2 regions of the Aminipila sp. genome follow, and region 2 is predicted to be linked to the other one. Evidence: riboswitches for the same ligand, from Rfam matches in the RefSeq annotation. Region 2 holds a riboswitch; the other holds the start of a gene.
What was found. Region 2 has a riboswitch for glycine ahead of RTW14_RS05145 (alanine/glycine:cation symporter family protein). Riboswitches for the same ligand answer to the same signal wherever they lie in the genome.

Region 1 (15,208 bases), on a different contig from region 2:
TCAATAAGCCAGGCACAAGTAAGCAGACTTGAGAAAAACGCACTTAAATATATGAGAAAATATGTTTAAATAGGGTAAGCATAAATACAACTGCTAAAGTTATGCAAAATACAATTGTAAAGAAAATATAAAATTTAAATTAGCCCGGTTATAATGCCGGGCTTTTAAATTAAAAAACCTTTTATTTTACTATATTATGTAATATAATTACTAGATATGGACTATTGTTTTATAGTCAATAATGAAAAAAAGAAAGGCAAGGATGAAATGATTAAAGGAAACAACGGTAAAACAAAAATTATGGCTTTACTGCTAGTATCATGTTTAAGTCTGTCGCTTGCAGCGTGTGGTGCTAAAGATGATTATGTTGTGCCATATTCTAATTACGATTTATCGGAATATGTAAAACTGGGGGATTACAAAGGTGTTGAGGCAACTGAGACAAAGGTTAGTGTTACTGACGAAGATGTTCAGACTGAGATACAAAGCAGAGTTCAAGCTGCCAGCAAGCAGGTTGAAAAGAAAGAAGGTACTGCTGCAACAGGTGACAGCGTAAAAATTGCTTATGTTGGCAAGATTGATGGAAAAGCATTTGAGGGCGGAAGTACTGGTGATGAAGGCACTACAATAACATTAGGAAGCAGCGGATATATTCCTGGATTTGATGATGGTGTTATTGGCATGAAAGTTGGGGAAAAGAAGACTATTAATTTAAAATTTCCAGCAGATTATGGTAAAGAAGAATTAAATGGCAAAGATGTGGCTTTTGATGTAACTCTTAGTGCTATAATGGTTAATGAAACTCCAAAATATGATTTGGAATTTGTAAAAGCTAATAGCAAGGAAAAAACTCTAAAAGCTTATGAAAAAAGTGTAAAAAAAGATTTACAAGAAAAAAAGAAATCTGCGGCTGAAGAAGAAATGAGAAATCAAATTTGGGCTACCATTATGGATAATTCAAAGGTGTTAAAATATCCAGAAACAGAACTTCAGGCTTGTAAAGATAAAAACCAAGAGTACTATGAAAATTATGCTAAGCAGTATAACATGGAGTTTCAGGCTTTTATAAAGCAATATACTGGAATGGATGAAAAGGCTTATAAAGATTATTTAAAACAATACTCAGAAGCAATTGTATCTCAGGAAATGGTTATGTATTCCATTGCCAAAGCTGAAAATATAAGCATCTCTGATAAAGAATATAAAGAAAAACTAAAAGCGTTCATGAAAGAACAGGGCGTTGAAGATGAAAAAGCTTTTGAGAAACAGTATGGAAAATCTTTTGAAGAATATGCAGGAAAAGATAATCTTATGAAGAGTTTTCTTCTTGAAAAGGTACTTGATTTTGCAGTAGACAATGCGAAAATAGTGCCTGCAGAGAAAAAAGCATAAATAGTAAAAAATTACAAAAAATAAATAAAAACATTGTTATTTTAAACAAAAAACTTGCATTGGGTTGTGTTATGTGCTAGAATTGATACATTAGTTTATCATCATGCATATATGCAACCCAATTTTGTATATGATGCGGAAATGAAACTATGATTCTCTGGAGAGCCTCTTTATGAGCGCCGAAGGTGTACGGTAAGTGTGATGAGCTTACTTATCTCTCAGGCAAAAGGACAGGGCATATAGTTATTTTAATTTAATTGAATTGCTATTGTTATTGTTTCTCTCTAGAAAGTCGATTTTATCGACTTTTTTTATTTTACTTTTTAATTTTATGTTTAAAAGGAGAGGAAAACAAAATGTTAGAACGATTTACGCAGATTTTAGTCAACATTGACAATGTTGTATGGGGTGTACCACTAATTGTACTTATAATGGGTACCGGTATATTCCTTACCATAAGACTTGGAGTTTTACAATTCAGGCATTTAGGAATGGCTCTAAAGTTTATGGTTAAAAATGAAGAGAATGGGATTGGTGAAGTAAGCAGTTTTGGAGCACTTTGCACGGCTCTGGCTGCTACTATAGGTACAGGCAATATTGTGGGAGTTGCTACAGCAGTTGTTACAGGAGGCCCAGGCGCTCTATTCTGGATGATTTTAGCTGCTTGTTTTGGAATGGCTACTAAATATTCAGAAGGACTACTAGCTGTAAAATACAGAACTCTTGACAGTAATACGGGACATTCACTGGGGGGACCATTTTACTATATTGAAAAAGGAATGGGGAGAAAATGGGTTTGGCTTGCTAAGGCATTTGCAACATTTGGTGTTGGTGCAGGGCTGTTAGGTATAGGCACGATTACGCAGGTTAATGGTATAGCTTCAGCTGTAAAACAAGTTTTTGATCCAAATAATGAAATGATGGTTTCTATGCTAGGCAACAGTTATTCAGTTGCCACTATAGCAGCAGCAATTGTTGTATCAGTAGCAGCAGCCCTTGTTATAATAGGAGGCATACAAAGAATTTCCAGTGTTTCCACCATTATCGTACCATTTATGGCTGTGGCATATGTTGCAATATGTGTTACTATACTTATATATAATGTAGCTGCTATTCCATCAGCAATACAAGAGGTTTTTGCCGGAGCTTTTGGGCTGAGAGCTGCTGCTGGTGGAGCATTAGGAGCAATGATGGTTGCTATGCAAAAAGGTGTCGCAAGAGGTATCTTTTCAAATGAAGCAGGGCTTGGAAGTGCACCTATTGCGGCTGCGGCTGCACAGACAAATGAGCCTGCTCGACAGGGCTTGGTATCAATGACGGGGACTTTTATTGATACAATTGTTATTTGTACTATGACAGGATTAACTATTATGGTTACAGGCTCTTGGGATATAGGGCTTGAGGGGGTAGCGGTTACATCAAATGCATTTTCCACAGGCTTACCATGGAACCCGCAAATTGGTTCATTTATATTAATGATGTGCTTGATTTTCTTTGCGTTTACAACTATTTTAGGCTGGGATTATTATAGTGAAAGATGCTTGGAATACTTAACAGGTGGCAACAAAAATATTTTAACTGGATATAGATGGTTGTACATAGTAGCAGTTTTAATAGGACCATTTTTAACTTTAGAGGCCGTATGGACTTTAGCAGATATCTTAAATGGATTAATGGCTATACCTAATCTAATTGCTCTAATTGCATTAAATGGTGTTATAGTTGCAGAAACAAAAAGTTATTTTAAAAGAAATCATCAATTGGCTATGGAATAATTCCATAGCCTTTTTCATATATTATAAAAGTACAGGCCTAATGGCTAAAATTACATAAAGAGGGGGAAATAAAGGTGACAAGTACAGAAGATATTAAGAACAAAGAGGTTATTAACATCTTTGATGGTAGAAGCATGGGATATGTAAGTGATATAGAGGTAAACCTTGAAACAGGAACCATAGAAGGGATTGTTATACCTTCACCTAAGAACTTTTTTAATATATTTGGAAGAAGTGAAGAAGATTATGTGATTAAATGGGAAAATATTAAAACGATAGGTGATGATGTAATCTTAGTTAATCTTGAAACTATGATTGAATAAAATAGTATGAAATTACGGTAAAATGCAATAATTCCTTTTCAAAATACACAAGATATAGTAGAATATATAATATGGCTATGTTGATTTAGGATGCAGGAAAAATAGTACGTATAAGTTTTTATATGATGGGGGTGACATTATGAGATGTCCATTTTGCGAAAATCCAGATACAAAAGTAATCGACTCAAGACCTACTGAAGAGGGACATGCTATTAGAAGAAGAAGAGAATGTGATAATTGTAATAAGCGGTTTACAACGTATGAAAAGGTTGAAGAAATGCTTCTTATGGTTGTTAAAAAAGATGGAGGAAGAGAAGTCTTTGATAGAAACAAAATTTTAAATGGGATTATTAAGGCGTGCGAAAAACGGCCTGTTCCAATGCTTGAAATTGAAAAAGTGGTAAATGAGATTGAACGAGGCCTAAATAACTTAATGGAGAAAGAAGTTCAGAGTGAGTTTATAGGCGAGCTTATAATGGAACAACTAAAAAAATTAGATGAAGTTGCCTATGTTAGGTTTGCATCTGTATACAGACAATTTACAGATGTAAATACGTTTGTTTCAGAAATAGAAAAATTGCTAGATAATGGGAAGAGGCTGAAATAAGACCGATGAAAAACAGATTAAATAATGAAAAAATTAGGATTGCAATTGATGGACCCAGTGGAGCAGGTAAAAGCACTATTGCCAAAGAGGTAGCAAAATTCTTATCTATTGATTATATCGATACAGGTGCTATGTATAGGGCTATAGGATATAAGTTAGGGCAGAATGGTATTAATTTAGATGACAAAAATGCTCTTAATCAGATTCTATCTGATACAGAGATCGATTTTAGAAGAGGAAATACCATTTTAGATGGAGTTGTAGTGAATGACATAATTCGTACACCGGAGGCTTCAAAAATGGCTTCAATCTGTTCCGCATTGCCTGAGGTGAGAGAAAAGCTTGTTTTCCTTCAAAGAAAAATGGGACAAACAAAGAGTGTTGTAATGGATGGAAGAGATATTGGCACAAATGTTCTGACTGATGCTGAATATAAAATTTTTATGACAGCTTCTGCAGAAGAAAGAGCAGAGCGAAGATTTAAAGAACTTTTCCAAAAAGGTGAAAATATTACCTATGACCAAGTGTTACAGGATATCATTCAAAGAGATTATAATGATACTACAAGAAAATTAAACCCTCTTAGAAAAGCGGACGATGCTATAGAACTTGACACTACTGGTATGGGTATCACAGAAGTTACAGATAAAATAATTGATATAGTAAGGTGTGGAAGATAATTTCACACCTTAAATATATACTTAAAATGGAGGTAAGAAAAAGTGGCAATTGTTAGAGCATTTAAAGCAATAAGACCAGATAAAAAATATTCAGATAAGGTGGTTTCATTACCATATGATGTTATGAACAGAGAAGAAGCAGCAAGTATGGCAGATGGTAATCCTTATAGCTTTTTGCATATTTGCAGATCAGAGATTGATATGCCTGAACAGGGGAATCCTTATGAAGCCTGTGTATATGAAAGGGCTAAAGCAAATATTGACCAGAACTTAGTGGATGGTATATTCGTTCAAGAAACTAAACCTGTATTATATTTATATAAACAGGTGATGGATGGCAGAGCGCAAGTGGGTATCGTAGGATGTGTTGCTGTAGACGATTATATTAATAACATTATTAAAAAACATGAATTTACAAGAGTAGAAAAGGAAATCGACAGGATTAATCATTTTGATATTTGCAATGCAAATACAGAACCTGTTTTCTTGACTTATAGAGATAATAAAAAAATAAGAAGCATTGTGGAAGGATGGCTCTCAAACCATGATCCTCTTTATGATATAAAGACTGGTGATGGGATAGAGCATGTACTTTGGACTGTTGACGATGATATGACTATTCAGGCATTAACTGAAATCTTTGGAGAAATTCCATCTCTATATATTGCTGACGGTCATCACAGAAGTGCTTCTGCATGTAAAGTGGGATTAAAGAGAAGAGAAGAAAATCCCAATTATACAGGAGAAGAAGAATTTAACTTCTTTATGGCTGTTATATTTCCAGATAATGATTTAAAAATATTTGATTATAACAGAGTTATAAAAGATCTAAATGGAAATTCTGTAGAACAATTCTTAGATAAGATTACAGCAGCAGGGTTTGAAATTGCAGAAAAGGGTATTGAAATATATAAGCCTGAAGGAAAGCATATTTTTGGAATGTATCTGGATGGAAAGTGGTATGCAATTACTGCTAAATCGGAGATTATACCTGACCATGTTATAGATTCTCTTGATGTTTCAATTCTTCAGAATAATTTACTTGGACCAATTCTTGGAATTGAAGATCCAAGGACAGACAAAAGAATCGATTTTGTTGGAGGTATTAGAGGACTGAAAGAATTAGAGAGAAGAGTAAAAACGGATATGGAAGTTGCTTTTGCAATTTATCCAGTGGAAATATCAGACTTACTTTCGGTATCTGATAATGATATGGTAATGCCACCAAAGTCAACCTGGTTTGAGCCAAAACTGGGAAGCGGATTATTTATGCATAAACTGTAAATATTAGTACTAAATTAAAAACACTCCTTCATGAGCACGAATGCTCATGGAGGAGTGTTTTTAATTTGTATGGCAAACCACTGGCTGTGCCAGTGGATAAAAGGGCTTAAGCTCTAATAAGGGACAGGGGTAATTGGTCTTTCCACATAACCTATATGTTATTTAATATATAAAACATTTTTACACTAAGATTTAAGCACATATAGTGATTTATAGCATAGTAATTTCAATAATTATATTGATTCAAAACAAATAAATTAAAAATTCTGACAAAAATTATTGCAAATAAGAGAAAAATATGCTTAACTGTACATGAGGTCTTACCATTAAATATTTAAGAAAGATGATGGAGGTGAATTTCGTTGAAACACAGATTTATTTCAAAAAGGTATTGGAAAGATAAATCGACGGCCATGGGGAAGGTCGACGAATTGGCAAAGGGATTTAAGGATGTGATAAATTTAAGCTTAGGTGATCCTGATTTGATTACTAATAGAATTATCATTGACAATGCATTCAATGATGCAAGAAATGGGCACACAAAGTATACAGATTTTAGAGGTGATCCAGAACTACGCCAAGAAATTATTAATTACTATAAAGAAGAATATCAGATGGATGTGCAGGATGAAGAAGTTTTTGTAGCTGCCAGCGGTTGCCTTGCAATGTATTTGGTATTGGAAGCAATTTTGGATGATGGAGACGAAGTCATTTTACAGGCTCCGTTTTTTACACCATATCCACAACAAGTTGAGCTTGCACGTGGTATCCCAATCGAATTGGCAACTTATGAGGATGAAGACTTTCAAATCAACATGGAAAGGCTGGAAAGTCTGATTAACGAACGTACAAAGGCATTGGTAATCAATACACCAAGCAACCCTACTGGAAGCTGTTTGACCGTGGAAACAATGGAGAAAATAGCTCAGATTGTCAAGCAGCACGATTTGATTGTAATTGCAGATGATATTTATACAGCTTTTAGTTACCAACATCCATTTATTCCAATTGCAGCATTAGACGGTATGAGAGAGAGAACAATTATTATTAACAGCTTTTCAAAGAACTTTACGATGACGGGTTGGCGTATTGGAAACATCATTGCACCTAGCTACATCATTCAGACAATTCAGATGATTAACGAAAATGTAGTGTTTACAGCCCCATCCGTTTCGCAAAGAGGTGCAATTCATGCGTTACGCAATCGAAAAGCAATCCAGCCTCCTATGATTGAGGAATTTCAAAAACGTATGTTTTATGCGGCCGAACGGATTAATTCTATTCCTCATATGTCTGTGGTTTATCCGCCAAGAGGTACATTCTATTTATTTGTGAACATTAAAGAAACTGGATTAAGTTCTATCAATGCCAGTGATTGTATTCTTCGTGAAGCACATGTATTGTCCATACCCGGAAGTGCATTTGGTCAATCAGGAGAAGGGTATATTAGACTGGCTTGTACGGTAAATATTAATATTTTAAAGGAAGCATTTGACCGTTTGGAGAATGTATCCATCTTTAAAGAATAATGGAGGACAATTATATGGAAGAGCATGTAAATGTTGTAGACAATGAGGCAGAAAAAAAGCAAGTATTGGCTGGATTAGTTGAACATCCAACAGGAAAACAAAAAGCAAAATTCATTATTCCTTCTGCTATTGGTGTATTTTTGTTCCTTTGTCCAATTTGGGTAAATGGAAATATGAATATTCCTTTAGGTGTTATTTCTCAATGGGTGGCAGACTTTATTAAACCATGGGCTACACAGGCAATTCTCGGAATTGTTGTTATTTCAGCAATTATGTCTTTTATTACTACTGTTTTTAGACCAAAAGCAATTGTAGAAGGAAAAATGCTTTCAAAATTATTTGTCACTTCTTCTATTTATCTTGCAATACGCATCGTTGGAGCGGTCATTGCAGTAATGGTATTTTTCCAAGTAGGTCCGGTCTGGATCTCATCGGCAGATACTGGAGGAACTATGATGGGGTTGCTGTGTACATTGATTGCATGGTTTTTTGCTGCATCCTTCTTAATTCCATTGCTTATGGATTATGGAATTATGGATTATACAGGTACATTAATCCGAAATTTTTTATGGCCGCTGTTTCGTTTACCTGGTAGAGCGGCAATTGACCTTTGTGCATCTTGGATTGGAAATTGCAATGTAGGAGTTGTTTTAACTAGCACACAGTATGAGCAGGGTTATTATACCGCAAGAGAATCTGTGCTGATTGCAACGTGTTTCTCAGCAGTGTCTCTACCATTCTGTTTAGTTATTGCGGCAATGATGAACGTTGAAAAATACTTTATCCCGTTTTACCTAATTATGACTTTTACAGGGATTATCAGTGTTGTCATTATGGCACGTATTTGGCCTTTGGGTAAAAAATATCCCGATGAGTATTATGCATTAGCAGGAAAGCAAATCAATGAGATAGAACCAGAGGGCATTAGCAAACGACGTTGGGCTTATTTGCAGGCAGTTACAAAAGCAGGAGATGGCCCAAATCTTGGCGCACTGCTATATAAAGGCATTGATATGTTCTTGGGAATCATATTTACACTTGTCCCAATTACAATGTGTGTTGGGACATTAGCTTTGGTGCTTTCTACATATACACCAATTTTTGACTGGATTTCTATGCCATTTGGATATTATTTGCAGATACTAGGTGTGGATGATGCATTTGCTGCAGCACCTGGAACCGTAGTTGGCTTTGCTGATATGTTCATTCCTGCTGTCATTTGTTCCCACATACCATCCATAGAAACAAGATTTATTATAGGGATTTTGTCTCTGGTACAGATTATTTATATGAGTGAAGTTGGTTCGGTTATGCTTGCATCTAAAATGCCAGTAAATATTGTTGATTTGGTAATTATTTTCTTACAGAAGACAATTATTGCAATACCGATTATCGTTTTACTCACAAAGATATTTTTACCATTTTAATCAGACTATTCTTTGAAAAAGAAAAAAGGCAGAATTCCTCTGCCTTTTTTGCATTATTTCGATTCAAATTTCATGTAAGAGTTCAGGACGAATGTTATTAAGATGGATATTCATAAAAGAGGCAGCTAAATCAGCATCTCTTTTTTCAATGGCATTAATAATGTTTTGATGTTCTTCATAAATGCGATCTATTGAATCTTCTGCTGTAAAATAGGAGAGATAAACTGCTTGACCGATAAAATTCTCCAGAAGATAAGAAGCATTTTCAAAGGTGGATAATATGAGGCCGTTTTTGCAAATCCGTACAATTTCAAAGTGAAAATCCTTATCACACTGCGATTTCTCATGTGGGGACTCAGCTTCTATCATAGTTTTCTGCTTTTCCTTCAAACGGAAAGTATCTTCGGTAGTAGCCATTTTTGCAGCTTCTCGAACGGTAAAGGTTTCTATTAAAAAACGAAGCTGCAAAATTTCTTGTACATTACCATTATTAAGTTTAAATGAAAGCGATAGGGGTTTAAAAAAGTTGGATTCTACATTGTTAACGATGTAATTTCCTAGACCATGACGTCGTTCCACAAGTCCCAAAACTTCTAAAGCCTTAAGTGCTTCCCGTAATGCAGGACGTCCAATTTCAAATTGCTCTGTCATAATCCGCTCTGGTGGAAGTTGGTCACCAGCTTTTAGTTCGCCTTTCATAATCATTTCCTGAATCTGCTCAATGACGATTTGAGAAATCTTTTTATTTTCAATTGCCATAAACATGCAACACACTCCTTTATATGTGAACATTGTGTACATCTCTCTAATAAATATTCTATAGGAAAAAAGAAAAAATTGCAAATTAACTTATGTTTTTCATTAGTATTTTTTAAATATTATAGAAAAAATCAGAAAATTTAAATATTAATTGCATTAGACAAAAAAATGTAGTATGATTTAAGTGGTAAGACCATAGAATCAGTTTCATTAGAGTATGCAAGAGAAACGAGGGAAGTATCATGAAAATACTTGTTTTAGTAAAAGAAGTACCTGATATGGATAAAGTAAAATTTGATAGGGATAAGGGAATTGTAGATCGGTCCTCTGCAGAGGCTGAAATGAATCCCTTTGATGAAAACGCGCTACAGGCAGCCATTAATTTAAAAGAAAAAAATACTGCGAATACAACTGTGACTGTAATGACGATGGGGCCGCAAAGAGCAGAACGTACATTACGAGATGCCTATGCCAGAGGAGCAGACAGAGGAGTTCTGCTTACGGATCGCCAATTTGGAGGAGCAGACACTTATGCAACCGCCAAAACACTTGCCGCAGCTATAAAAAAAGAAGGTAACTTTGATTTAATTATTTGCGGTGAAAAGTCAGTTGATGGGGATACTGGACAGGTTGGGGCAGAGGTTGCAGAGCTTTTAGATATACCTCATGCCTATTATGTAGAGAAGATATTAACGTTAAGTAAAGATGTAGTAAAGATATGCATTGAAAATATTGGTGGTGATAAGCAAATTCGTACAATAAAGCTTCCAGCGTTAATTAGTGTGACCAAAAATATAGGTCGTCTAAAACTTCCAACTGTAAATCGAAAATTGGAATCTCTTAAGATGCAGATACAGACAATAACCATGCAGCATCTATGCGACTTTCTGATGGAAGATGAAACGGGATTAAAAGGATCGCCAACAAAGGTTTCTAAAATTATAGTTCCAAAAGAAGTTAAAAAGTGCAACCGTGTCTTTCGTGAAGACTTTACTGCCTTTTTGCAGTCAGTGAATGAAGCCTTAGAGAAGAAAGGAATAGTGTAAAGGTATGACCATGAAAGAAGAACAAGGAATTCTTGTTATTGCAGAACAAAATAAAGGAGAAATACATAAAGTCAGTTATGAATTATTGAATAAAGGAAAAGAATTGGCAAAAACAATGAAATCAACTTTAAACTGTCTTCTCTTAGGACCAGAAGGTATTTGTGCAGAAGAACTTAATTATCGGGGGGCACAGACTGTTTACTACATGAAGGGTTCTATGTTTGCCATTTCTGAAGAGTATACATATAAATCTAATATTGTGGCCTTTATAAGGGAGAAGAAACCAAAAATTGTTTTAATTGGTGCTACTAATTTTGGACGTTCATTGGCTCCTCGAATTGCAGCGGCTCTTCAAACTGGTTTGACTGCGGACTGTACCGATTTGCAGTTGGATGAAGAAGGACGCTTGATACAAATTCGGCCTGCATTTAGTGATCATTTATTTGCTCATATCAAGACTATTACAAATCCGCAGATGGCTACAGTAAGATATAAAGAATTTAAAGAAGCAGAAAGAAATATACAAAATACGAAAAAAGTTATAGAAATCAAAGCTTATTATAATTTAAATTCAAAAATTATGGTAGATGAAATTGTAGCTATGAATGATTTTGATATTACGGAGGCAGAGGTTATTGTTGCAGGTGGACGAGGAATTCGTAAAAGAGAAGATTTAGCAATGCTGGAGGAACTGGCAGAGACATTAGGAGGAAAGGTTGGAGTATCTCGAGCTCTGGTTGATGCTGGAATGGCAGACAGTGCTTCACAAGTGGGATACAGTGGAAATCGCGTGAAACCAAAAGTATATTTTGCTTGCGGCATTTCCGGAGCACCGCAGCATGTAGCAGGCATGAAAGAATCCCAAATTATCATTGCAGTAAATAGTGACCCATCAGCACCGATTTTTCAGATTGCGGATTATGGGTATGTCGGTGACCTGTATGAAGTAATACCACAATTCATCCTACAATGGAAAAAGGAGGGTGTGGCAAAATGAAAGAGAGCATTTTTAATGCATTAAAAACAATTGTTGGAAGTGATTATGTATTAAGGAGTAAGGAACAAACCATATCTTATCTTTATGATGAAGTAGAGGAAGCTTATCGTCCTAAAGCAAATACAGACTCTATTGTAATGAAACCTAAAAATACCCAAGAAATCTCAAAAATTATGCAGATAGCCAATAAAAATAAGATATCTGTAGTTGTACGAGGTGGTGCAACAGGACTTTGCGGAGGCTGTACACCTATTGAAGAAAGTATTATCTTATCTATGGAAAGAATGAATGGTATTCTGGAAATTGATAGAAAAAATATGGTAGCTGTCTTAGAAGCCGGAGTAACGCTTATGGATCTGTTGGAAGAATTAGAAAAGTACAATGATTTAAGTTTTCCAGTTCATCCAGGAGATGAAGGTGCACAAATGGGAGGCATGGCTGTCACCAATGCAGGTGGAGCCAGAGCTGTTCGTCATGGAGTCATGCGCAAACATATTATGGGTGTGGAAGCTGTATTGCCTAGCGGAGAAATATTAGAGCTTGGAGGCAAGCTTGTAAAAAATAATGCAGGATACAATTTAATGCAACTTTTACTGGGGAGTGAAGGTACTCTTGCCATTGTAACAAAGGTCGTACTAAGAATATATCCTAAAGATTGTTATTCAGCAACTATGGTTGCACCATTTGAAAATTTTGAGGATGCATGTCAGGCAGTGATGGATATTTTACAAAGTGGAAATTTACCGCTTGCGGTTGAGTACATGGATAAACATCTATTTGTAGGAACTGCGGAAATGCTTGGATTGGAGTGGCAGGCGAAAAAAGGACAGGCGGATTTACTAATTATTCTTTCTGAAAAAAGTGAAAATCAACTTTATGATGCTTGTCGGCAGATTAATTCAATTTGTGAAAAAAATCATTCCTATGAGACCTTATATGCAGGAAAAGAGAAAGAACAGCAGGAATTACTTTTGATTCGAAGTCAGCATTATGAGTATATAAAAGAAAACATTTGTGACTCTTTTGATATGGCGGTACCTGTTTCGGAGGTTTCTGCATTTATTAAAGATTTAAAAATGCTGGTAAAGGAATATGCAACGGATACTAATGTCATCGCGCATATCGCAGATGGCAATGTACACAATGATATTTTATACCTAAAGGACGGATCAATTCCTCCGTATGCATTAGAATTAAAGAACAAGATGTATGATATTTGTTTTTCCTATGGTGGAACAATTACAGGTGAGCATGGAATCGGAAAAATAAGAGTAAAGGATTTAATCTTGCACAAATCTTCTGCGGAACTGGATTTAATGAGAGGCATCAAAAAAGTATTTGATCCCAATAACATTATGAATCCAGGAACGGTTATCTAAAATTTTTTAGTAAATAAACAATAAGGTGGTTTTTTAAGCCACCTTATACAATCTTTAAGCCTTTTTATAAAAAACTTTTAACTATAAAATCAATAAGCTTTGGAATGTTCTCGTAAAGGTCTTTTTTATAGACTCTTTCTGTATATTTATGTAAATCCTTGCCCCAAGGACCCACATTTAATACTGGCATGGATTGTTCTTTGATAATATCTAAAGGAATATAATACATATCGCCCCAGAAAAGCATATTATGGCTGATATAATCAATATTTTCTTTATCTGCTGTAAACATGCCATAGCTTAAGTCTGATATACCTGTAAAGTAATTTTGTGTGTAAATGCCATTACCAATTTCTTTTCTAGCATATTCATCTAGCTTAAATATTAGGTTATTAATTTCAGCAGCATTCGCAAGCATGGAATTATTGGTGCTTGGATAATAAGGAGGAGCTAATGCAATAACTACAATTGGAGATAAATCACTATAATATTCAAGCGTTTTTTCCATTAACTGATATGAACCATCGATTCTTGAAATTTCATTATTATTGATTTTTTCTTCTAACTGCCTTTGGAATTCTGCAATTTCAAGTTTAAAGGATTCTCCCTTTTCTGCTACAATTTCATTGAAAATTTCCCCATAGTATTTTACATTTGGTTTCCAGTCTATTTTAACCTGATTCATATCAGTCATACTGCTATAGATAGCATAGCTTGACTCTATATCAGAAATTACTTCCTTAAAGGCTTCCTCACTAATGGTTTTTAGTTCATCTAAAATTTCTTTAGGGGATTTGGTAAGGGATAAAATTGACATATAACCCCCTGTCAGAAGAGGTAATGATACATCATATATTTCTTTTCTATCTTTAAAATACAGCCAAGCGGGTGGAGGTGTAATAGTATTTCCGGCTTTTTCAATAAAGGCTGGGTTTAATTCAGTTTTCCTTACGATAGCGGATAATAAATTTATAGGATTCAACCCCTTATAAATTTGTCCTACATGGGCAAGTTTACCTCGTACTAGAAAAATAGGCATAATCTTGCCTACTGATCCGTCATATATTGTTACATTATTTTCATCAATCCTGTCATGGGGCTCAACATTTAAAAGTAGTGAATATTGTAAATCATACTTTTCTCGTAACTTTTTTAATAAATTAGCGGCTGATCGCATGCCAGCAGATAAGTTTTCTTCATCGGGAACTCCGATTAAAAGGATATTACCGTTAAAGCTTTCCGACTTTGTATATTCTTCAAAAAGTGAAAGATGAATACATCCGCCCCCCTTCATATCGGAGACACCTCTGCCAAATAACCATTCACCAGAGTCTAGATCATTTTTGGCTGCATCATCTAATTCAACTTTGCCATCTCTGAATAGCTTTTCTAATTCACATGGTTTATAGGCAAATTCTTTATGTTTTCCAAAATCATCAATATCCACCGTATCTGTATGGTGAAGCATAATTATGGTCTTACTACCGTTGCCTTTTAACAAGGCCCAAGGAATTTTTCTCTGTAAGCAGTCATTATCTATATCGTGAAACCCGAAATATTCTGGGTTTTCTTTTAAATAGGGTAATGAATTAAACCATTTTTTGAAAAAAACTTCATTATTTCTTTCGAGTTCTGTTCCAGTATGTGTTATTGCACTTAGATAGGTCTGTAAATTATTCTTAATTTTTTCAGAAAGTTCCATTGTTTAATCTCCTATTAAATATATAAATTTATAAGTATTATTCTTACTGTTATATATAGCAAATAGTATGCCAGATTATAATTCATGTAAATAGTATAAAGTAGCATTTATCTTGCTGATTTTTAAAAATATTATTAAAAATTTTTTTAAAATATAAAAAAATTTTGAAAGAATAGATTCTTTTTAACGTAATTTATATTTTGCGAGCTTATAATTTAATCTTTGTGGGGTAATTGATAATTTATAAGCAGCTGCTGTCAGGCTGTTCGTATTTTTGATTGCATTCTGAATTAGCTTTTTTTCATAAT
Region 2 (15,208 bases):
CATGATTGTATGTCTAAATACAGGAATGCACCGTAAATTTGATGATTCAAAAGAATACTATCATTATTCATGTGGAACTGGTGTTGATGCAGGAAAATGGTTTGTAGAACACAAGGTTAAGTGCGTAGCTATGGATATGCAGGCTCTTGATCACCCACTACATACAGCTATGGGAAATAATGGCGGTACACGCATGAATTTAATCGGTGCTTCTGGAAAGCCAATCACAGAAGAATACAAAGAACAGTTCGGCGAAGAAGCATATGCTGAATTTGACAAAGATGAATACATCAGAATTCACGGACAGGAAGCATACGATACAAAATTCGGCGATTTAGAAGCAATTGGTTGCTGGGGAACATGGGAACCTTGCCATAAAGAAATGTTAGGACATGGCATAGTTGGCGTTGAAAATCTTGGTGGAGACTTAGATAAAGTGTCTGGAAAACGTTTCAGATTCTTCTGCTTCCCAATCAGATGGTATATGGGAGACGGCTCTATGGTTCGCTGCGTCGCAGAAATTGAAGAAGACAATGTAAATGATGTACCTGACAGAGTTTATACATATGCTAGCATTTAAAAAAGTTTTCAAGTACGGTATTGTATAGTAAAGTGTTGTATAATAGAAGCCTTATACGTTAACACATAAATAAAGGAGGACTGAGGGCCTTTATTGTAAAGCTTCTCAGTTCTTCTTTTTTTAAGTTTATTCGGAATTATAGTAGTATTTTTATTTGAGAGGAAAAACGAAATGAGTGATAACAAAAATTCAGTAGTAAATTTCGGCGCTGCGGGATGGGGAACAATTCTTTATTGTCTGTTCATGTTCTTCTTTTATGTTGGTATGGTAAATGATGGGACAAACGTACTTGCGCCTACAGTAGCTGCAAATCTTGGATGTGAACCTGGAACATTGATTCAGATCAACGGATACATGGGTATGGTTGCTGTAATTGGATTTATTTTTGTAGGGCAGATTAACCGCAGATTTGGAGCTCGAAAGACGGCTGCGTTTTTTACAATTTTAGCAGGTGTAGCCTATATTATCTGTGGTAACTCTACAAGCATCCCGATGTATGCCGTTTCAATGCTGGTTGTTGCAACAAGTATGATGTCAGCAGGATATATTGCAGGAGGTACATTAGTAGCTGCGTGGTGGCCTAAGAAAAAAGGGATTATCATGGGATATACAACTATGGGACATAACTTTGCATCTGCATTTTATGTAGCCATTTTAACTGGCTTAGTAGCAGTATATGGTAACATTAGTAGTGGATGTATTCCAATTGGTGTTGCTGCAATTGTACTAGGAATTATTGGCGCAATCTTTGTCCGTAACACTCCACAGGAAAGAGGATTGAACCCAGATAACGTATCTGATGAATATTACAAGAAAAATTATGATACAGCTGACGATGATGGACACATAAAAGATGGAGGTTGGACAACCAGTAAACTGTTAAGCACTAAAGAGTTATGGCTTGCTGCAATAACAACTGGATTTTTCCAGATTTGCTCAGTAGGAGTCATGACACAACTTGTTACTCGTAATATCCGTGACTTTGGAATGGAACAGGGAAAAGCTCTTGCAATCATGACTGTTATCGCTTTAATTGGTGTAATAGGTTCATTTATCATCGGTGTTATCGATGACCGTATCGGAACAAAGAAAACAATGATGATGTTTGGCCTTTGGTATGCGATTGCTTTAACATTTAACTTTATGTCAACTAGCGTAGGTCTTACATTTTACATCTCAATTTTTATGATTGGTATGGGGATTGGCGGTTCTGCAAACTTCACAACATCACTTCCTACATCTATTTTCGGACGTCAGGGTTTTGACAAGGTAAACTCAGTAATTTTCCCAATCCAGGGATTCGTAACAGCTTGGTGCTTTGTAATCAACGGTGTTGTAACGAACGTTATCGGTGACCTAAAGATTGCTTATATAATCTTTGCATGTGTAGCATTAGTTAATATCCTTCTTGTTAAATTTGTTGACGAACACAAATATAACAAGGACTTTGCAGCAGAGCTAGCACATAAATAATTATAATCAGTCATTAAAAATTCTATATAATGCGTTTAGCATTAGGACACCTTTTGGTGAAAGTACACACCGGCAGGTGTCTTTTCTTGCCGATAAAAGCATCTGTATTTTGGGTTGACTTTATGGACAAATGGTTTTACTATATAATCAAATATACAAATTAGTGCTCCCATCATAAAAAATAATGATTTTGTCAGTAAAAATTAGTGCTCCCATCATAAAAAATAGTAATCTCATCAGTAACAATTAGTAATCTTCGTCAGTAAAAATTAATGATTTCCCCCCATAAAATTAGTAATTGCCGTCAGTAAATTGTAATAATCCTCATCAGTAAGAAATAGAAAGCGCGCTCTATTTATAAGAAATTACTGTAAAAATTTGTATGAGCAGAATTGCATGTTTAGCTTTAACCTGCAAAGCTGTTTAAACTGGAGCTTATATCAAAGAGAGGTGATTTTGGTTTGAGGCAAGTAAGCTGCCAGTAATTTATCGGTCAAAAATATACTAAGAGGAGGAAGTGTTGTGAAAAACATATTTAAATTTAAAACTTTTATGTTTATGCTTGTGCTTATTATCATAAGTACGCAGTGTAGCTTTGCATTTGGAGAAGATAAAAATAACTTTGAAGCTGCAGCCGGAGATTCAATCAAGGTCAATGAAGATAAAGGCCTGGATGGAGCGAATGCTACTGTTCTGGAATCGGATTCAGATCATACAGTCATAAGATTTGATGTGGGAGAATTTGCCAAGAATGCAGTGGATATAGAAGAATCGGAATATTACAAAATAATTTGCAGCGGGACAAGCTTTGAAGAGGAGTTAGGTTTACCTGAGCTGCCACGTATATGTCGCAGCATAACAATACCGGATTCCACAGATATGAAAGTAAGTGTGCTGTCATCGGAATATACCGATTATGAAAACTGCCCTATAGCACCGTCTAAAGGTAGTATCTCAAGAGATGTTAATCCGGATGATATTCCATACACCTTTGGAGAAGTCTATAAAGGGGAAGGATGGTATCCTTCTGGCGATATGGTTTCAATCAGTGATCCTTTTATTATGAGAGAACTGAGTGGTGCTACAGTCAGAGTTAATGCTTTCCAGTATCAGCCTTCCACCAAAACATTGAGAGTCTATGATTCCGTTACGGTAGAAGTTAAAAATGAGAGCCAGTACAATGTTAACAGCTTAGATTCTTATATGTCTATGCCTGCGCCTACTCATACTGAGGCGTTTGAAGCAGCATACCAAAATCTCTTTATCAACTATAACAGTGGACAAAATGTAAGGTCTAGGGCGACAGCATCAGAAGATGGTGATATGCTCATAATAGTATATGATAAATTTAGTAGTGCTATGGATCCTTTTATTCAATGGAAGAATTCAAAAGGAATCAACACTACAATGGTAAAAATATCACAAGTATCACCAAGAAATAATCCTAGTGAAATCAAGAAGTATATAAAGAACTATTACAATCAGCACCCAAGCCTAGCGTATGTGCTTCTGGTGGGTGACTATCAACAGATATCTTCACCAAAATATTCCAGTGGTGTTTCAGACCCTGAATATACAAAGGTGGCAGGAAATGATAATTATCCTGATATATTTGTAGGTCGTTTTTCCGCTGAAACTATTGCGGATGTGCAAACCCAGGTACAACGAACTATTGATTTCGAGAAAAATGGAAGTAATACAGCAGATTGGTATAAAAATGGTGTAGGAATTGCATCTGCTGAAGGAAGCAATGAATCGGATGCAGAGCACATGGATAATATACGTAACAGGCTTTTGAACTCCGGGTATACTCAAATTGACAGAATATATGATCCTGGTGCATCTGCTTCAAAAGTTACAGACAGTCTCAACCAGGGCCGCGGTATCATAAATTACTGTGGACATGGGGCACAAACTTATTGGGTTACTACACGCTTTGGCAACAGTGATGTTGCGGCACTTCAGAATCAAGAACATCTTCCATTTATAGTGAGTGTATCCTGTGTCAGTGGCAAATTCCAGTCCGGAACATGTTTTGCAGAAGCATGGCTTCGTTCCCAAAACAGCAACGAAGAACCTATAGGAGCAGTAGGCACCTATATGTCGACGATAAACCAGCCTTGGATACCTCCAATGGTAGGTCAGGACGCCATCATTGATCAGGTCTGCAATAAAACTAAGACCTCGTTTGGAGGACTTTGCTATACCGGTGCCAGCAAGATGCTGGATAACGGTACATCTAGTGATATCGAGACATTCAACACCTGGACAGTTTTCGGGGATCCATCCATACAATTAATCCCAAATTAAAAGGATAGTAAAATCAGAACGGTTTATAACACTAAAAAAATCAGGAAATAGTATATTCCATTTCCTGATTTTTTAGTGTTTTATTATGTCTGGCTAAGCTGATGTATTATAACATTTATTATTTAGCAGATCCGTTTTTGCTAAGTTTTACAACTAAACCACTGAGTGCGGCTAATGCTAAAATGTTTGGAATGACCATGAGTGCATTAAAAAAGTCTGCAAGCTCCCATACCAAATCGACTTTTAATGTTGAACCTAGGATGATAAATAAGACTACCAAGCAGGAATAAATTTTAACTGCCTTTTCACCAAATAGGTACTTCACATTAATTGCACCGAAAAAGTGCCAGCTGAGAATTGTTGAAAATGCAAAGAATAATAAGCAAATTGCAACATATAAGTCTCCCCAATTTCCGAAGCAGTTAACAAATGCGGCCTGTGCTAAAGCTGTGCCAGTTTTTCCAGTAGACATAGCCCCTGTACATAAGATTGAAAAAGCAGTAAGGTTTAGAATAATAAATGTATCGATAAACACACTAATCATGGCTCTTAGACCCTGCTCATGAGGAGTTTTGGCGGTAGCACGTGCGTGTGCATGAGGTGTTGAACCCATACCGGCTTCATTTGAAAATAAACCTCGTGCTACACCATAACGAATGGCTTCCTTTATAGTGATGCCGGCAGCGCCTCCAAGGACTGCCTCCGGCTTAAATGCACAAACAAAAATCATCTTTAATGCAGCTGGTAAATTTGAAATATTCATTGCTAATAAAATAATACTTCCTATTATATATATAAATGCCATGAGTGGAACAATCTTCTCTACAACCATGGAAAGGCGCTTTGTACCACCGATGAAGATAAAGGCCGCAACAACTGCAAGAAGGAGACCTATTACCAAAGGATTTAGGTTTATTCCTCTTGATGCAAAGGCTTCCGTAAAAGCACTGCCAATAGAATTGGACTGTACCATGTTACCCATAAATCCAAGAGCCAGTACGATAAAAATAGCAAAGGCAGTAGCAAGTATCTTGCCAAAAGTCCCTTTAAAAGCTTGTCTGATGTAATAAACAGGTCCCCCGGTAATGTGGCCGTCAGAGTCTACTGTTTTGTATTTCTGTGCAAGAGATGCTTCTGCATAAATGGTGGACATACCGAAAAAGGCACTAACCCACATCCAAAAGATTGCACCAGGACCACCGGAAATAAGTGCAGTAGCAGCACCAGCCAGGTTACCAGTACCTACTTGACCGCCAATGGCTGTAGCGATTGCTTGAAAAGGTGTCATTTCTCCGTTTTCACTTTTAGCCCCATTAAAACTGAAATCCTTAAATAGAAGCTTCCAGCCTTCGGTAAATTTTCTAATTTGAATAAATTTTAACCGAAAGGTAAACATTATTCCTGTACCGCATAGAAGAATGATAAGGAGAATACCCCACAAAAATCCATTGGCTTTTACTACTAGTTCTAACATAATTATTCTCTCCATTCATGACTTAACCCAGTTTGTGAAACAAATTGAATTATTTAAAGTAATAAAATAAGAGCTGATTGGTTATCAGCTCTCTGGGAGTAGAACATTTGCATACAATAGGAAGTTGCTATGGGCTTAGGTCGTTGTATTTTCCAATATAGACCATAAAAAAATCCGATACCTGTTTCTAGTGAAACGGGTTCGGACACCACATACTGAAAACCTATTGTTCTGATTTGTATGCCCTGTCCTTTTGCCTGAGAGATCGCTAGACTTTATTGCCTAACTTACACCTTCGGCGCTCGTTTTTATCAGTTATTTAACTGGAACTGATTTGAGACTCTCCAGAGTTATTAACATTGTTGTCAACATCAATGGCAACACATTAACATATAGAGAATTTAAATGCAATATAAAAATAAATATTCGAAATAATTAAAAGATTTCCAAAAGAATTTCAAAAGAAGTTACCTGTTGTAAATACACGAAATTTGTTATACAATAAATAATTAAACTTCTAATTATAATGTTATCAAGGTGGGGAAAGTAATTGAAACAACAAACATGGACAAACTATATTATTGTGGCACTATTAACAACCCAGCTTTTTATCGGTTATTTAGGTATACCTTTAATGAGTGGCAGTCGATTTTCTGTAGATTGTAAACCTGACATTATAATTGTTGGTGAGAATGAGGGTGGTAAGCCGCCAGTTGTGGTTGAGTCTGATGAAAGTGTAGCTAGGAGAGAAACTCTAAAACGTGACTTGGACAAAGGCTTGTTCATTCTTGTCAACAAACAAAATCCTGTAGATAGTAGTTATAAACCTGATGATTTGACAGCCATTAAGTATTTTGCTCCGGATCGCCCTCCAGAAGGCAGAGTGATGAGGGCAGAGGCAGCAGAGGCTTTTAATCGGTTATCAGAGGTAGCAGCAAAAGAAGGTTATGAAATAATTGTAACTACCGCTTATCGTTCTTATGAATTCCAAACGACCTTATACAACAATTATGTAAAAAGAAATGGACAGCAGAAGGCAGATACATTTAGTGCTCAGCCTGGGAAAAGCGAACATCAGACAGGGCTTGCGGCAGATGTAAGTTCTCCATCTGTAGGTTATCAGCTGACAGAGGACTACATCCATACGCCAGAAGGAAAGTGGCTCAATGATAATGCATATAAGTTTGGCTTTATCATAAGGTTCCCTAAAGGAAAAGACAGCATTACAGGATACATGTACGAGCCGTGGCATATTCGATATGTGGGAAAAACGGCGGCAAAAGAGATTTTTAATGAGGGATTTACCCTTGAAGAGTATTTAGAAAAGGAGATATAAAATGGCGCACTATTTTAATGAACCATCAAGAACATTTAACGAATATCTGTTAGTACCAGGATTTTCAGGCAAGAATTGTTCACCAGACAATGTAAGCCTTAAGACCCCGGTAGTAAAGTTTAAGAAGGGTGAAAAACCTTCAATTACAATGAATATTCCACTTGTTTCAGCTATCATGCAGTCTGTTTCAGACGACAAAATGGCAGTTGCTTTAGCTAAAGAAGGAGGAATTTCTTTTATATTTGGGTCACAGTCCATCGAAAGCCAGGCTGCAATGGTTAAAAAAGTAAAGAGCCATAAGGCAGGTTTTGTAACAAGTGATTCAAACCTGAGACCGGATCAGACTTTAGCAGATGTACTTGCATTAAAGCAAAGATGTGGACATTCTACTATTGCTATTACAGATGATGGAACTGCTGCAGGTAAGATACAGGGTATCGTTACAAGCAGAGATTACAGAGTGAGCCGTATAGACCCTAGTACAAAGATCTCAGAATTTATGACACCGTTTTCAGCACTTGTTTATGCTGAAGAAGGCTGTACTTTATCAGAGGCAAACGACATGCTTTGGGATCACAAACTAAATGCTCTTCCTATTATAGATAAGAATCAGAGATTAACCCATTTTGTATTCCGTAAAGACTATGATTCTCACAAGGATAATCCAAATGAACTCCTTGATGCTCACAAAAGATATGTTGTTGGCGCAGGCGTAAATACAAGAGATTTTGAAGAAAGAATTCCAGCACTAGTGGAAGCTGGTGCGGATGTTTTATGCATTGACTCTTCTGAAGGATTCTCAGAATGGCAGAGGGACACCATTGCATATGTAAGAGAAAAATATGGGGATACCGTTAAAATCGGAGCTGGTAATGTTGTTGATGGTGAGGGCTTCCGATATCTTGCAGAAGCTGGTGCTGACTTTATTAAAATTGGTATTGGCGGTGGATCCATTTGTATTACAAGAGAACAAAAGGGTATCGGCCGTGGACAGGCTACAGCTACCATTGATGTAGCAAAGGCTAGAGATGAATATTTTGAGAAAACTGGTACTTATATTCCAATTTGTTCAGATGGTGGTATTGTTTATGATTATCACATGACATTGGCACTTGCTATGGGTTCAGACTTTATCATGCTAGGTAGATATTTCTCGAGATTTGACGAATCTCCTACAAACAAGCTTATCGTTAATGGAACTTATGTGAAGGAATACTGGGGTGAGGGCTCAAACAGAGCTAGAAACTGGCAGAGATATGATCTTGGCGGTGATGGCAAACTTAAATTTGAAGAAGGTGTTGATTCTTATGTCCCTTATGCAGGAAGCTTGAAGGATAACGTTACACTTTCATTAAACAAGGTTAAGTCTACTATGTGTAACTGCGGAGCATTATCCATCCCTGATCTTCAGAAGAACGCAAAGATTACGCTTGTTTCAGCAACAAGTATTGTTGAAGGCGGAGCGCATGATGTTATATTGAAGAATACAGATAACAATTCAGTAAGATAGGCTTGCCTTTTTTCCGTTCTGCTTCGGTTTGTGCACTCGAGCGGTGCTCACGTACTATTAGTACGCTCCGCTCCGTCTCACTTACAAACCTGTGCATAACGAAAAAAATTCTGCGCCTATGTATTTAAAATAAAATAAGATAAGAAGCTATAGAGGCAGTGCCATGGAAACGAAATATTTAAATATAAAAACAATTGCAGCGTCATATATTATTTTCCTGTTAGGTTGGACCATGTGGAACTTTTGCTTTAATCCAAAGGACTTAAATGAGTACATTAGCTGGGGGATTGGGCTTGCAGTTCATATCGTATGGTGGCCGTTATTTGCACTAACTTTAATAACAAAATATGATGGGAAATTAATGATATCCTCTAGGGAAATGGTGTCTACAAAACCAAAACTTAAAATATTGATTCCGCTTTTAGCGCTAGCAGGTGCTTACAATTTGGGAGTATATTTCTTTGATAGTACTGGTTTTGGAACAGAAATGAAAATGTATGATTTGATAGTAACAGTTTTAACAGTAGGTATCTTTGAGGAGAGTGTATTTCGTGGGTGGTTTCTAAATTCAATTGCTCATTTTACAGGAGGATTAAAAGCTAATTTCATATCTTCTGCTCTTTTTGTATTCATTCACTATCCTTCATGGATTCTCCATGAATATGGAGCAATGCTTATGATAAGTAGAAGTGTTATGATTTTTCTACTAAGCTTAATTTTTGGATGGGTGTTCATAAAGAGTAGATCAATATGGACTGGAGCAATTTTTCATTCATTCTGGGATTTCATTTCTTTTATGATATGATAAGTTTAAATTTGAGAATTTTGGTTTAATTATAAATGATTTATTGATAAGTGAATGCAGCACGTGAATGTTTACCCTTTCATGTACTGATTATAGTGGAGGTAAAATGCAACAGGAAAAGATTATTGTACTTGACTTTGGAGGTCAGTATAACCAATTAATTGCAAGAAGAGTAAGAGAATGTAATGTTTACTGCGAAGTACATCCTTATACTCTTGACATTGAAAAAATAAAAGAAATTAATCCCAAGGGCATTATTTTTACGGGAGGACCTAACAGTGTTTATGGTGAAGAGTCGCCACAGTGCCCAGAAGAAGTATATAAGATGGGTATTCCTATTTTGGGGCTTTGCTATGGTGCACAGCTTCTTGCTCATCAGCTTGGCGGCAAGGTGGAGACTGCTCCTGTTTCTGAATACGGAAGAACGGAACTGAAGGTAGACAGTGATTCAGTATTATTTAAAAATGTTTCAGAAAATACTATAGTTTGGATGAGCCATACAGACTATATTTCAAAGGCGCCAGAAGGTTTTAAGGTTGTGGCTTCCACACCTGTATGCCCAATAGCTGCTATGGAATGTCCAGAGAAAAAGTTTTATGCTATGCAGCACCACCCCGAAGTTAATCACACTCAGGAAGGCACAAAAATGCTGGAAGCCTTTGTAAAAGGTGTATGCGGATGTAAGGGCGATTGGAAGATGGATTCTTTTGTTGAAGATACCATTAAGTCCATCAAAGAAAAAGTTGGAGATGGTAAAGTTCTTTGCGCTTTGTCCGGCGGAGTTGATTCCTCTGTAGCTGCAGTTCTTCTTTCAAGGGCTGTTGGCAAGCAGTTGACTTGTGTGTTTGTAGATCATGGTCTTTTAAGAAAGGACGAGGGAGATGAGGTTGAAGCTGTATTTGGACCAGAAGGTCACTACGACTTGAACTTTATCCGAGTAAATGCTCAGGAAAGATTTTATAATAAACTCGCAGGTGTTGAAGAGCCTGAACAAAAGAGAAAGATTATTGGTGAAGAATTCATCCGAGTATTTGAAGAGGAAGCTAAGAAAATTGGTAAAGTAGATTTCCTTGTACAGGGAACGATTTATCCAGATGTAATTGAAAGTGGACTTGGAAAGTCAGCGGTTATTAAGTCTCACCACAACGTAGGTGGACTTCCTGACTATGTTGATTTTAAGGAAATCATCGAGCCTCTTCGTATGTTGTTTAAGGATGAAGTGAGAAAAGCTGGTCTTGAACTTGGCATTCCTGATTACTTGGTTTTCCGTCAGCCATTCCCAGGTCCTGGTCTTGGAATCAGAATTATCGGAGACGTAACGGCAGAGAAGGTTAAGATTGTTCAGGAGGCTGATGCTATTTGGAGAGAAGAAATCGCTAAGGCTGGAGTTGATAAGGATATCAATCAGTACTTTGCCGCACTTACAAATATGCGTTCAGTAGGCGTAATGGGTGACTTCAGAACATACGACTACGCAGTAGTGCTTCGTGCTGTAACAACTTCCGACTTTATGACAGCAGAGTCAGCAGAAATCCCTTGGGAAGTGCTTGGAATAGTAACAACAAGAATTGTAAACGAAGTTGCTGGAGTGAACAGAGTGTTTTATGACTGTACTGGCAAACCCCCAGCTACGATAGAGATGGAATAAAGAATAAGAGCGTAAAATCCTTAGATTACAAGGACTTTACGCTCATTTTTTATTTATTTGCAACCATTTTGCAACCAATAAAAATTATACTCAACAATCAGGCTCATACTTGCTTGCTGATTCTTTAGGTATTGCAGAAATAATAAATAGAGTTGGAACTTTTTCTCCGGTTTTTACTTTTTCACTATGAATATCTTGAACAGCTTTTAATCTGGTTTTAGGTCCACCATTATCAATAATCATATATATTTTATTATCGGTATTTTCTGCTTTTGCATATTCCTCAATTTGGACTTCGTAACCATGAACAACTTGTGAATTTGTAGTAAGCTTTACTTCAACTATTGTTTTATCAGTACCACGACTCATTTTAAAATCAACAGGCCCTCGACCTCCATTTGCTTCTGGCGATATATCTAAATTATAGGCTTCACTATAAGCATCGGCTGCCAGATAAAATGCTCTTTGCATAATATGCTCTTTTCTAGTTTTACCATTTTCATCATAAAATAGTTCGTATCCTTTTTTATTTTCAATAAAATTTTTATACTTTTCACAAATAAACAATGCAATTGAAAATGAATCCAGAGGCTTGTCTATATGCTCACTTGGTTCATCTTTTAACATATTATTTAACATTCTTGGGATATAATAATCACCAACACTATCATTTGTAAAATCATAGGCAGGTATGCTCATTCTTTTATATTTTTCAACTAACCCTTCTATAATTTCTATGTTTGTAAATACTTTTTTCTTTAAAAAATCTTTTTTTTCTTTTAATTCTAAATCTCGCCAACTGCTTCCAACTGCACGGTTAAATTCATCTTTAATCTCTTCATTCATCATATAAACTGTATTAATATCTTCCCATTCGTATGCTATTGGCAATTCATGAATAATATCCATAGGAACCAGAAGTACTCTTGTTTTCTTTGTTTTAGTTATTTTATATGGATTGATAAAAAAGCCTTGATTGTCAAATTCATAGTCAGGAAATTCTTGTTGATTTATTTTACACTCTGCATATATTCTCAAAGTATAAGCTTCTATGTCTTCAAGAATAATGCGTGCAATCATATCACTTAATCTATCAGCACCGACATTATCTTCAAATAATCCAATTAAGTGAAACAATTCGGGTTTATTGAATCCAAAATCAATTATTTCTTTTGCATCACTAATCACCTTTGCTCTCAATTTTTCTCCAAATGCATTTCCATGGCTTCCTTTAGCAAATCCAAGACCTATTTCATTAACTTCAGGGAAATTGAATTTTTTGTATGCAGCACTAAATGGCTTATCCCATTGTTTAATAGAGCTTGACAAAAGTAATCCTAAATCAGAAAAATATTGGTCAATTTTGCGATATGATTCTTTAAATTCTGGAGTTTTAGTGTTTTGAAGTCTCTTAATGTTAACATAATAATTACTATCCAAATCTAAAATTGGATCAAATGCCCCTAAGTCGCTAAGCTTATTTTCAAGGCCTAGCTCTGCTGATAGAATTTTTGCCATAGTTTTCCACCTTTCTTTTTTTACAAATTATACTATAATATTACACCATTTGTACGCATAAGCAATGGTTATGGGAAAAATTGAAAAAATATATTGATTTAACTTATTAAATTTAATTTTTATAGTATTTGTTGCATAATGGTTGCAGTATAATAATTTACTTTTTGAAAATTAGATGATATAATCGTATTGTATCAGATACAAGAATATATGAGAAGGGAGAATACTTATGGCTAAAATGGGTAGAAAAGTATCCTATAATCTAACATTAGCAAATGAAGAAAAGGAAGCGAAAGTCCGAAAAAAATGGGAAAGCGAAGGTGGAAGAGTTACTACCGCTTATGTATTAAATAAAGCAATGGCACTTTTATATGAAAAGGAATTTCCAAATGAGACAATTAGTATAAAAGAAGATATTGAATAATAACAGTAAAGACTATCCAAATGTGAGTTTGGATAGTCTTTTTTTAATTGCAATTAAGATTATTTAAGATTATTTAAGAGTATTTAGTATTATTAAAGAATATTAGTGTTGACTTTTAAAATCATCTGTCATATAATCGTATCAAAGAATATTCTAGGGTATTAAAGAATCTTAAATATGATTGGAGGATTGAGAATGATAATTGTAAGAAACGCCCCATCGTTTTACGACCTAATAACCGAGCAACATCTTCAGTTGCCCACTACATTAACTGGAGCACGTAGAGTGGCTCGGTGGGGAAGTTGTAGACCAACATCATATTGGCAATATGATTTTACCGGTTTAGATGAAGAAAAATTAGGGAAGCATTTGTCTACCATTTATGAAGGGAACATTACAGCTACTTTTGTATCGAATTTCGCTGTGCGTTTCCTTAACCTAGCTCAAAAAAACTTAGAAGAAGAACTTTAAGAATTATTGTAGTAAAAGAAAGGATATAGGATATATAATATGGCATTAAAAATTACTGATTTAAAACATTCCCTACCCCTAGAAGTAAAAACCTTCATGCTCGCAGATGTTAAGGGGTACAACAATTATGTTAATGGTGAACGCTCAAATGTTTTAGGAGGTTATACATACGATTTAGTTTTACCCGAAATGAAATACGAAAGGCTCTCCGTTAAAATACCTTTAGAGAATCAATCTAAACCTCTTGTAGATATTATAAACAAAGAAGAAATCCCAGTGGGTATGCCTGTTCGTTTAGAGGGATTAGAAATTCGTGCTTATAACTCAAAGTCAGGAATAAATATTACAGCCTTAGCGAAATCAATTTCTTTGGTTACTTCGCCAGTAAAAGGAGCTTAATTATGTTTTATAAAAATCACAAGCAAGAAAAAATGAAGCTAGTTTCTCTGATAAAGGGGACTAGCTTCCCTTCTATAAACTCTGTTATAGAAATATTTTCTGCTACATATATGAAAATAATTCTAGCAGTGTGCTTTTTATTTATGTCGGCTCTGTTTTTATCGTGTATTAGTGGTTATCTCTACAAATTGTCGGACAATGCTAGATGGGCTCATTATTTTTCTTTGATCTTCTTCCCTATTTATGTATTTGGCAATGTGATGATTTGGAAATTAACAATCCAATCTATACGAAATAAAAATCAAAGTATTGAAAAACAGCTGAAATTTTTGATTCAAACAAACAGGCTATTTACAGAAGACTATTGTGTTAATGCTAACGGAAATAGGGAAAAATATGTTACTAATTCTGCACGAATCGGCTATCTTGATTCAGAGGATTCTCTTATTATCACAGCTTTTAAAGATGGAGATAATTTTTCGGATTCCATGAACAAACTTGAAGTCAAGTTATCTGCATTGTTTAGGCTCCCCCTGTCTAGTAAGGAAGATGAAATTTTTTATTGCAAGTATGTGTTTGAAAAAAATCCAGATACTCGTTTAAATCTCTCACAAGGAATCCCTTTAATAAAAGGTACTGTAATCCCAATAACACAGAAGATTTCATACGATGTAAGTAGTGTCAGTCATGGATTGACGATTGGAGGAACAGGCTCTGGGAAAAGTTATTTCATAAATTGGAAAATTTTAGGATACGCACAGATGGGAGGGCTCTTACATGTAGTAGACCCCTAAATCAGCAGATTTAAGCCTGTTGAGATTTGTAAAAGGGGTTAAAGTGGCAACAGAGCCTAATCAAATTGCGAAAATGCTTAGAGAAGTTTCCGAAATGATGGAAGAACGATATAGAACTTATTTTTCCGATGTTTCAGCTTTTGGTAAAACATGGAAATCATTCAATATTCCTCCCGTTGTGGTTTTTTTCGATGAATATGCTGCGTTCAAAAAAACAGCCGACAAGAAGCTTTTTAGTGAAGTTTCAGCATATATATATTCAATAATTTTAAAAGGCCGTCAAGCCGGTTGTTTCATGGAACTGATAATGCAACGTCCCGACACCAGTATCCTAGATGGGGCAATTAGAGACCAACTAGGTTGTCGAGTTCTTCTTGGAAATGCAAGTAGAGAAGCCTATCAAATGTGCTTCGGGTCTTCTGAGGTTGAATATAAGACAGTTACTGTTAAAGGCGGAGGGTATATT

Region 1: linked by a shared signal. The riboswitch ahead of RTW14_RS06240 (alanine/glycine:cation symporter family protein) and the one ahead of RTW14_RS05145 (alanine/glycine:cation symporter family protein) in region 2 are both predicted to bind glycine.

The regions. Positions count from the first base shown of each region.
Region 1 is NZ_DAMBYD010000004.1:66,922-82,129, forward strand. Features, by position in the region: gene sigG (RNA polymerase sporulation sigma factor SigG) at 1-69, shown strand, start outside; gene tig (trigger factor) at 268-1,392, shown strand; glycine riboswitch at 1,540-1,636, shown strand; gene RTW14_RS06240 (alanine/glycine:cation symporter family protein) at 1,749-3,167, shown strand; gene RTW14_RS06245 (PRC-barrel domain-containing protein) at 3,242-3,490, shown strand; gene nrdR (transcriptional regulator NrdR) at 3,630-4,097, shown strand; gene cmk ((d)CMP kinase) at 4,103-4,777, shown strand; gene RTW14_RS06260 (DUF1015 domain-containing protein) at 4,820-6,061, shown strand; gene RTW14_RS06265 (pyridoxal phosphate-dependent aminotransferase) at 6,424-7,590, shown strand; gene RTW14_RS06270 (YjiH family protein) at 7,605-9,017, shown strand; gene RTW14_RS06275 (FadR/GntR family transcriptional regulator) at 9,081-9,782, opposite strand; gene RTW14_RS06280 (electron transfer flavoprotein subunit beta/FixA family protein) at 10,019-10,822, shown strand; gene RTW14_RS06285 (electron transfer flavoprotein subunit alpha/FixB family protein) at 10,833-11,819, shown strand; gene RTW14_RS06290 (FAD-binding oxidoreductase) at 11,816-13,198, shown strand; gene RTW14_RS06295 (M20/M25/M40 family metallo-hydrolase) at 13,263-14,900, opposite strand; gene RTW14_RS06300 (sigma-54 interaction domain-containing protein) at 15,084-15,208, opposite strand, start outside.
Region 2 is NZ_DAMBYD010000003.1:209,720-224,927, reverse strand. Features, by position in the region: gene RTW14_RS05160 (cyclase family protein) at 1-580, shown strand, start outside; gene RTW14_RS05155 (MFS transporter) at 752-2,053, shown strand; gene RTW14_RS05150 (C25 family cysteine peptidase) at 2,576-4,363, shown strand; gene RTW14_RS05145 (alanine/glycine:cation symporter family protein) at 4,482-5,837, opposite strand; glycine riboswitch at 6,073-6,195, opposite strand; gene RTW14_RS05140 (M15 family metallopeptidase) at 6,388-7,173, shown strand; gene RTW14_RS05135 (IMP dehydrogenase) at 7,175-8,683, shown strand; gene RTW14_RS05130 (CPBP family intramembrane glutamic endopeptidase) at 8,847-9,488, shown strand; gene guaA (glutamine-hydrolyzing GMP synthase) at 9,595-11,136, shown strand; gene RTW14_RS05120 (hypothetical protein) at 11,227-12,654, opposite strand; gene RTW14_RS05115 (hypothetical protein) at 12,884-13,078, shown strand; gene RTW14_RS05110 (hypothetical protein) at 13,274-13,549, shown strand; gene RTW14_RS05105 (hypothetical protein) at 13,589-13,948, shown strand; gene RTW14_RS05100 (hypothetical protein) at 13,951-14,742, shown strand; gene RTW14_RS05095 (hypothetical protein) at 14,786-15,208, shown strand, end outside.